2 regions of the Bradyrhizobium sp. U531 genome follow, and region 1 is predicted to be linked to the other one. Evidence: riboswitches for the same ligand, from Rfam matches in the RefSeq annotation. Region 1 holds a riboswitch; the other holds the start of a gene.
The links. A riboswitch is a leader RNA that binds a small molecule or an ion and turns the genes downstream of it on or off. The one in region 1 is predicted to bind cobalamin.

Region 2: linked by a shared signal. The riboswitch ahead of QRQ56_RS05585 (TonB-dependent receptor) and the one ahead of QRQ56_RS11920 (energy-coupling factor ABC transporter permease) in region 1 are both predicted to bind cobalamin.

The regions. Positions count from the first base shown of each region.
Region 1 is NZ_JASVEN010000001.1:2,428,652-2,433,040, reverse strand. It holds gene cobM (precorrin-4 C(11)-methyltransferase) at 1-259, shown strand, start outside; gene QRQ56_RS11930 (cobyrinate a,c-diamide synthase) at 259-1,575, shown strand; gene cobA (uroporphyrinogen-III C-methyltransferase) at 1,572-2,303, shown strand; cobalamin riboswitch at 2,349-2,568, shown strand; gene QRQ56_RS11920 (energy-coupling factor ABC transporter permease) at 2,606-3,283, shown strand; gene cobF (precorrin-6A synthase (deacetylating)) at 3,324-4,073, shown strand; gene cobT (nicotinate-nucleotide--dimethylbenzimidazole phosphoribosyltransferase) at 4,084-4,389, shown strand, end outside.
Region 2 is NZ_JASVEN010000001.1:1,122,048-1,126,436, forward strand. It holds gene QRQ56_RS05575 (response regulator) at 1-1,998, shown strand, start outside; gene QRQ56_RS05580 (response regulator) at 1,995-2,432, shown strand; cobalamin riboswitch at 2,462-2,675, shown strand; gene QRQ56_RS05585 (TonB-dependent receptor) at 2,790-4,389, shown strand, end outside.

The DNA.
Region 1 (4,389 bases):
CGAGCTCACGCCGCATTATGGCAAGGATTGCCCGGTCGCGATCGTCTGGCGCGCGAGCTGGCCGGAGCAGCGCATCGTGCGCGCGACGCTGGCGACGCTCGATGCCGCTGTCGGCACCGAGATGGAGCGCACTGCCCTGATCCTGGTCGGCAGGACGCTCGGCGCTGCGCATTTCGACGAAAGCCGCCTCTATGCCGGCGACTACGACCGCCGCTATCGGCCGGTCGGCACCGAGCCGCGCTTTCCGGAGGCGACGTGATGGCGGCAGGCCTCGTCATCTCCGCGCCGGCCTCCGGCGTCGGCAAGACCACGCTGACGCTGGCGCTCGCGCGTGCCTGGCGCCATCGCGGCCTGAACGTGCAGTGCTTCAAGAGCGGCCCCGACTACATCGATCCCGCCTTCCACGCCGCTGCGACGGGACGCGCCTCCGTCAACGTCGACAGCTGGGCGATGGATCGCGGCACCATCGCGCATCTCGTCAGCCGCGGCGCGGATGCCGATATCGTGCTCGCCGAGGGATCGATGGGCCTGTTCGACGGCGTTGCCGCGCGCGGCGTGTCCGGCACCGGTGCCACCGCCGATATCGCGGAGATCCTGGGCTGGCCGGTCGTGCTGGTGATCGATCCGTCCGGGCAGGCGCAGACGGCCGCCGCGATCGCGGCGGGCCTGCGCGACTACCGCGCCGGTGTGCGCCTCGCGGGTGTCGTGCTCAACCGCGTCGCCAGCCCGCGGCATGAAGACCTCGTGCGGCGCGCGCTGGTCGACGCCGGCATCGCCGTGTTCGGCGCGCTGCCGCGCCATGCCGAGATCAGCCTGCCGAAGCGGCATCTCGGCCTGGTGCAGGCCGAAGAGCAGGCGGAAATCGGAAAGCTGATCGACGAGGCTGCACGGTTCGTTGCGCAGCATGTCGATCTCGAAGCGGTGCTGCGATCCGCGGCCAGCTGGTCGTCGTCGCCGCCGACGGCGGCGAGCGGAGCGAACGTGGTGCCACCCGGCCAGCGCATCGCGCTTGCGCGCGATGCCGCGTTCTCCTTCGTATATCCGCACATGCTGGAGGCCTGGCGCGCGGCGGGCGCGGAGATCGTGCCGTTCTCGCCGTTGGCCGATGAAGCGCCTGATACGCGCGCGGACGTGTGCTGGCTGCCCGGCGGCTATCCTGAACTGCATGCCGGCAGGATCGCCGCCAATGCCCGGTTTCGCAGCGCCTTGCGGGCCTTCGCCGAAACGCGGCCCGTACATGGCGAATGCGGGGGCTATATGGTGCTCGGAACCGCTCTGACCGACGCGGACGGTGTCCGCCACGAGATGACGGGCCTGCTTGGCCTGGAGACCAGCTTTGCCAAACGCCGCATGCATCTCGGCTATCGCCTCGCAACGCTTGCCGCGCCGATGCCGGGACATCGCCCCGGTGCGCGGCTGCGTGGGCATGAGTTTCACTATTCGACCATCCTTGCCCAGCCTGACACGCCGCTCGCGGTCGTGCATGATGCAACGGGCGCCGTCGTCGCCGAGAGCGGCTCGCAGCGCGGCCACGTCAGCGGCACCTTCTTTCACCTGATCGCGGAGGATCGATGAGCGGATTTGTTTCCTTCATCTCCGCCGGGCCCGGCGACCCTGAATTGCTCACGCTCAAGGGCGCCGCGCGGCTGCGCGAGGCCGACGTCGTGCTCTATGACGATCTCGCCTCCGGCGCGATCCTCGATCTGGCCCGGCCCGATGCCAATCTCGTCGCGGTGGGGAAACGCGCGGGGCGCCCCTCGACCAAGCAGCATCACGTCAACCGTCTGCTGGTCGACTATGCGGCAACCGGGGTGCGCGTGGTGCGGCTCAAGTCGGGCGATGCCGGGATTTTCGGCCGGCTCGAGGAGGAGATCGAGACGCTGCGCGAGGCCGGCATTGGCTATGAGATCGTTCCCGGCGTCACCTCGGCCTGTGCCGCGGCGGCCCAGGCCGGCATTCCGCTGACCCGGCGCCACACCGCGCGCCGGGTGCAGTTCGTGACCGGCGCCGACGTCACCGGCGATCTGCCGCCGAATCTGAATTGGGCGGCGCTGGCCGACCCTGAAGCGACGACCGTGGTCTATATGGGCCGGCGCACCTTTCCGGCGCTTGCCGCAAAATTGATCGCGCACGGGCTCGCCGCGGACACCCCGGCGCTGGTCGCCGAATCCCTCGGCCGTTCCGACGAGCTTCTGGTCCGCACCACCATTGCCGAGCTTGCCGAGCAGCTTGCCCGCGGGGGCGCGCCCTCGACCGCCGCCGTGATCCTGTTCGGCGCGCTGGCAGGGGATTATCCGTCATGATCGCCCCGGCCGCGCCTCGCCACTTGACGCCGGCTCGGCGAAAGAGGCACACAGGAGAGGCATGGTGCTCAACGCGGCGCAAAGCGTCGGAGCATAATCGGGAATGGGGGTGGGCGGACCCAGTTGCGGCGCCCAAAACCCCAGCCGCCCCCGCGACTGTAAGCGGTGAGGGACTTCGATCAGCCACTGGGCCGTTGAGGCTCGGGAAGGCCGGAGCACCCAGTGAACCGCGAGCCAGGAGACCGGCCCTGCACGTTTTGAGGCCAAGGCCGTCGGGTGTGACGGCAGGAAGGATCTGAGCCATGCATATCGAACCCGGGATCGTGACGGGCGCCAAGCTCGTGTTGAGTTACGCAACCGGCATCGCCGCAGGCGGCGTTGCCTTGAAGCTCGCGGCCGAGACCGTGCGCGAGCAGGGCATCGGCTCGTTCGCAGGCCGGACGCTCGCGACCACCGTTCTCGTCTTCGTCTTCTTCGAGATCCTGCCGCACTTCCCGGTCGGTGTCTCCGAAGTGCACTTCATCCTCGGCTCGACGCTGTTCCTGCTGTTCGGTGCCGCGCCCGCCGCCTTCGGCCTCGCATTCGGCCTGCTGCTGCAGGGCGTGTTCTTCGAGCCTCAGGACATCCCGCAATACGGCATGAACGTCACGACGCTGCTGGTGCCGCTGTTCGCGATCCAGGCGATCGCTTCACGGATCATCCCGCGCAACACCGCCTATGTCGATCTCAGGTATCGCCAGGCGCTGGCGCTCTCGACGACCTATCAGGCCGGCGTGATCGGCTGGGTGGCGTTCTGGGCTCTCTATGGCTCGGGCTTTGCGATGAGCAACCTTGCGAGCATCGCTACGTTCGCGGCGTCCTACGCGCTGGTCATCGTGATCGAGCCGCTGGCTGATCTCGCCGTGCTGGCGCTGGCGAAGTCGCTGCGCGGCGTCACCGCGCCCGGCTTCGTCACCCCGCGCCTGCACAACGCGGCCTGAGAGATCAGCGAAGGGCGGTCCGCCGCCCTTCGCGCTCGCGATGCTCACGCTCTCCCTGATCGGCATCGGTTGCGGCGATCCCGGCCAGCTGACGCGCGCCGCCGTTGAAGCCATCAACGCCGCCGATCTCGTCCTGATCCCGCGCAAGGGAACGGCGAAGTCCGATCTCGCCGATCTCAGGCGGACGATCTGTGCGGATGTCCTGACCAACCAAACGACGCGCATCGTCGAGTTCGATCTTCCCGTGCGGGACGCAGAGGAAGCGGACTACCGCAAGGGTGTGGACGATTGGCACGATGCGATCGCGGCGACCTGGCGACAGGCGATCGCCGATCATCGCGACGGCGAGGGCAAGGTCGCGCTGCTGATCTGGGGCGATCCCTCGCTGTATGATTCCTCGCTGCGCATTGCACGCCGGCTCGATCCCTTGCCGAAAATCGAGGTCGTGCCCGGCATCACCTCGATCCAGGCCCTGTGCGCGGTGCATGCGCTACCGCTCAACGACATCGGCGAGCCCTTTCTGGTCACGACGGGGCGGCGCTTGCGCGAGGGCGGCTGGCCGGCAGGCGTCGACACCGTCGTCGTGATGCTCGACGGCGGCACCGCGTTCCAGTCGCTCGATCCGGCCGGGCTCTACATTTATTGGGGCGCCTATCTCGGCATGCCCGATCAGATCCTCATGTCCGGTGCGCTGGCCGAACTCTGCCCGCGCATCGTCGCAGTGCGTCAGCAGGCGCGCGAGCGGCATGGCTGGATCATGGACAGCTACATTCTCAAGCGCGCGCGTTAGGCGAGGCAGCATGCTCCCCGAATGGATTTATCAACAGTGCCCCGAGATCTCCGCGGTCCATCGCGACGCCGCGATCGCGCGGCAGGCGCAACTGACGAAACCGACCGGCGCGCTCGGCCGGCTCGAGCAGCTCGCGATCGAGCTCGCGGGCCTGCAGGCAACCGACAAACCGCGGGCCGCGCGCGTGCCGATCATCGTCTTCGCCGGCGACCACGGCATCGTCGCGCAGGGCGTCTCGGCCTATCCGCAAGCCGTGACCATCGCGATGATGGCGAATTTTGCAGCCGGCGGTGCCGCGATCTCGGTGCTGGCGCGC
Region 2 (4,389 bases), 1.3 Mb from region 1:
TTGAGCATCGCCTGTTCGGCACTGCCGCACGACGTCCACGTCGATCGCGAGATGTGGGAGAAGATCGTCCTCAACCTGATCTCCAACGCCTTCAAGTTCACCTTCGAGGGCGAGATCGCGGTCGAGATGGGCCCGAGCGCCGACGGCAAGTCCGCCGAGCTGCGCGTGCGCGACACCGGCACCGGCATTGCCGCGGACGAGCTGCCGCATGTGTTCGAACGCTTTCATCGCATCGAGGGAGCCAAGGGGCGCACGTTCGAGGGCAGCGGTATCGGGCTTGCGCTGGTGCACGAGCTGATCAAGCAGCATGGTGGCGCCATCACCGTCGAAAGCGAGCTCGGCCGCGGCAGCGTCTTCACCGTCACGATCCCGTTCGGACTGTCGCATCTGCCGGTGGAGCGGGTTGCCGACAGTGTTTCGACGGAGAAGCCGGTCGGAAGCGGCGTCGAAGCCTATGTCCAGGAGGCGCTGCGCTGGTTGCCGCAGCAGGCGGGCGTCACCGATCTTCGCGACGAGGTCGCGCTCGAAGGGGCGAGCGAGACGCCGGACGCCTCGACGCGCGGCGGCGGCGAGCGCATCGTCCTCGCCGACGACAACACCGACCTGCGCGACTACGTCAAGCGGCTGCTCGAAGCCCAGGGCTACAGGGTCGAAGCCTTTGCCGACGGGCAGGATGCGTTGGAGGCAGTCAGGCGCCATCAGCCCGACCTCGTTCTGTCCGACGTCATGATGCCGCGCCTCGACGGCATCGGGCTGCTCCGCGCGCTGCGCAGCGACGAGAGCTTGCGCGGATCGCCGGTCATCCTGCTGTCGGCGCGCGCCGGCGAGGAAGCGCGCGTCGAGGGGCTGGAGGCCGGCGCCGACGACTACGTTAACAAGCCGTTCTCGGCGCGCGAATTGCTGGCGCGGGTGCGCGCCAATCTGCAGCTGGCGCGCATTCGCCGGGATGCCGAGGAGATCCAGCGCCGCCAGGCCGCGCGGCTGGAGGCCGTCGTCGGCACCGTGCCGACCGCGGTCTGGTTCACCTATGATCGCGAGGCGAAGCGCGTTTTCGGCAACGCCTATGGCGCGCGGCTGTTGCGGGTCAGGGCGGACAGCAACATGTCGCTGTCCGGGCCCGAGGGCGAGCGTCCCGCCTGCCGCGTGTTTCGCGATCGCCACGAAGTCGACGTGGCCGAGCTGCCGCTCCATCGCGCCGCGCGGGGAGAGCAGGTCGCTGCGGAGGAGCTCGAACTCTGCTTCGACGACGGTGCTTCGGTCACCGCGATATTCGAGGCTTCTCCGATCGTCGATGCTGCCGGTGTATTCCAGGGCGCGGTCTGCGCCGCCATCGACATCACCGAGCGCAAGCGGCAGGAGCGCCATCGCGAGCTCCTGGTCAACGAGCTCAATCACCGCGTCAAGAACACGCTGACCACCGTGCAGTCCTTTGCGCTGCAGACCCTGCGCAACGCAGCGAGCCTCACCGACGGCCGCAAGGCGTTCGACGCACGCCTGATCGCCCTGTCGAAGGCGCACGACGTGCTGGTCCGGGAAAACTGGGAATCGGCGGAGCTGAGAGAGGTCGTGTCCGAGGCTCTCGCCGCGCATGCCGAGCCGGAGAGCGGGAGGCTCACGATCGGCGGGCCGGACTTGCGCATGCGGCCGTCGGCGGCGCTCGCCATCTCGATGGCGTTGCACGAGCTTGCGACCAACGCCGTCAAGCATGGCGCGCTGTCGAACGGCGCAGGGGCCGTCGATCTCGCCTGGAAGGTCGACGATTTGTTCGAGCTGTGCTGGACCGAGCGGGGCGGTCCCGCCGTGCTCGCGCCGTCGCGCCGCGGTTTCGGCACGCGCCTGATTCAGCAAGGCCTGCCCCATGAGTTCGGCGGCGCCTACGTCGATCTGCGCTTCGCGCCGGAAGGCGTCGTTTGCGTCATTCGCGCACCGCTCCATGAAATCCGCGCCAGCCAGGGCGGATTCGATCTTGCAACCGTTGATGCCGGGAGAAGCACATGAAACCTGAAAACGATCTGGCGGGTCAGCGGGTCTTCGTCGTCGAAGACGAGGCGCTGGTGATGATGCTGCTCGAGGATTCCCTTCTCGATGCCGGCTGCGAGGTCGCGGGCATGGCCTCGCGCGTCGACGAGGCGCTCGAGAAGGCGGCGGCGCTCGCGTATGACGTCGCGGTTCTCGACGTCAATCTCAACGGGCGGCAGACCTTCGAGGTCGCGCGCTGCATCGCCGAGCGCGGTATTCCTTACGTGTTCGCCACCGGCTACGGCCCTGCCAGCCTGCTTGCGGACTTCCGCCACGTTCCGATCCTGCAGAAACCGTTTCAGCAACAGGATCTCGAGACGGCGCTGCGCCAGGCTCTGTCGGCCCAGGCGGAGCGGAACCAAAGTGCATCCCTCGGCGGGCTTCCGTCCGACCAGAGCTGTTCGCTGGCCTGATCGTTCGATTGACTCGCCGTTGCGTTGGCCCCTAAATGGCCAGTGACGGTTCTCCTCACGGAGATCAAAAGGGAATGTGGTGCGGGATGTCCTGGCTTCGGGACTGTCCCAACGCCACGGCTGCCCCCGCAACTGTAAGCGGTGAATCTTTCGTCTCATGCCACTGGGAAACTCGGTCCTGGGAAGGCGACGTAGAGGTCACGACCCGCGAGCCAGGAGACCTGCCGTCAGCCGTGGTCACACGCGAAGATGTCGGTCGGGGAGTACAGACATTGGTATTACCGGAGCAATCCATCGCTCCCCGGTGAAACCTCGTTCGCTGTGACGTGCCACTGACGTCATGCCGAGGTTACAACCGTGTCCCGTTCCATCTCTGTCGCCAGGCGCCTTGCCGCCGGCCTCTTCGCATCCGCTTCCGTCCATTCGCTCGACCTGTCCGCCGCCTTCGCCCAGCGGGCTCCCGCCGAGCAATTGCCGCCGATCGAGGTGACCCAGCCCGAGGATCAGAGCCGCACGCGGGCCCGGGCAGCCGGTGAGGGCGATGCCGGGCGGCTGCGGGCGACCGCGAATGTCGCGCCGGCAGGCCAGGGCACAGGCTCGTCCGGCGCGGAGGCCGTCGCCGGCAATGGCGGCATCGTCGGTGCTGCCACGACCGTGATCACGGCCGCCGATATCGCGCATTCGCCGGCGCAGAATTTGGCCGAGATCATCGCGGCGCAGACCCCGGGCGCACAGATCACGACGTTCTATGGCGGCCAGATCGGCGCCAAGACCAGCGTGGACCTGCGCGGCTTCGGCGCCTTTGCCACCGCCAACACGCTGGTGCTCGTCAACGGCCGGCGGCTGAACGACGTCGACATGGCGCAGGTGGACCTCTCCACCATCCCGCTCAACTCCATCGAGCGGATCGAGATCATGCGCGGCAATTCCGGCGCGGTGCTCTACGGCGACAACGCGGTCGGCGGCGTGATCAACATCGTCACCAAAAATGGCGTCGGCGGCCCGCCCGTGACCGCGCGCATCGAGGCCGGCTTCGGCTCGTTCAACACCAGGCTCGGTAACGTCTCGACCTCGCTCAATTCCGGCCCGTGGTCGACCTCGTTCTACGGCAATACGGTCAGGACCGACGGCTATCGCGACAACAATCGCTATTCGCAGCAGAATGCCATCGGCAATCTCAATTACACCACGTCGGGCCTGACCGGGTTTCTCACCATCACCGGCGATAGTCAGGAGCTGCGGCTGCCAGGCGGCCGCACCGTCGATCCCTCCATCGGCCTCGACGAGCTCAGGGCTAACAGGCGCGGCACCAGCACGCCGTTCAACTACGCCAACCAGCAAGGTTTCAGCGCAACAGCCGGCTTCACCAAGACGCTGGTCAACGGCGTCGATCTCATCGTCGACGGCGGCATGCGCGACAAGAAGCAGCAGAGCGCGTTCTTCTCCAGCCCGTTGCCCGTTCCGGCCTTCTTCACCTCGACCTATGTCGAGTCTCATCTGACGAATTGGTCGATCACGCCGCGGCTCAGCGTGAAGAGCCTCGCGTTCGGCATGCCGTCGCAGCTGCTGACCGGCATCGACTATTACGATGCGAGCTTTCGGCAGGATCGCGGCGCCGGGCAGGGGCTCACGCCCTGGCACAATTACGACCTCAGGCAGCAGACGGTCGCGGGCTATTTTCAGCACACATTGGGCGTAGCCCCCACGACCGACGTCTCATGGGGCGCACGGGTGCAGAACGCCAGTCTGGTCGCACGCGACAATTTCAATCCGGCCGCGCCGTTCAACGCCGACATCGGCGCGTTGCCGCTGACCAGCAGCGAGACCCAATATGCGCTGCATCTCGGCGCCGAGCATCGTCTCAATGAAATGGTCTCGCTGTTCGGTCGCGCCGCGCGCGCGTTCCGCACGCCCGATGTCGACGAGCGCCTGTCGTCGGGACCTTCTTTCGATCCCT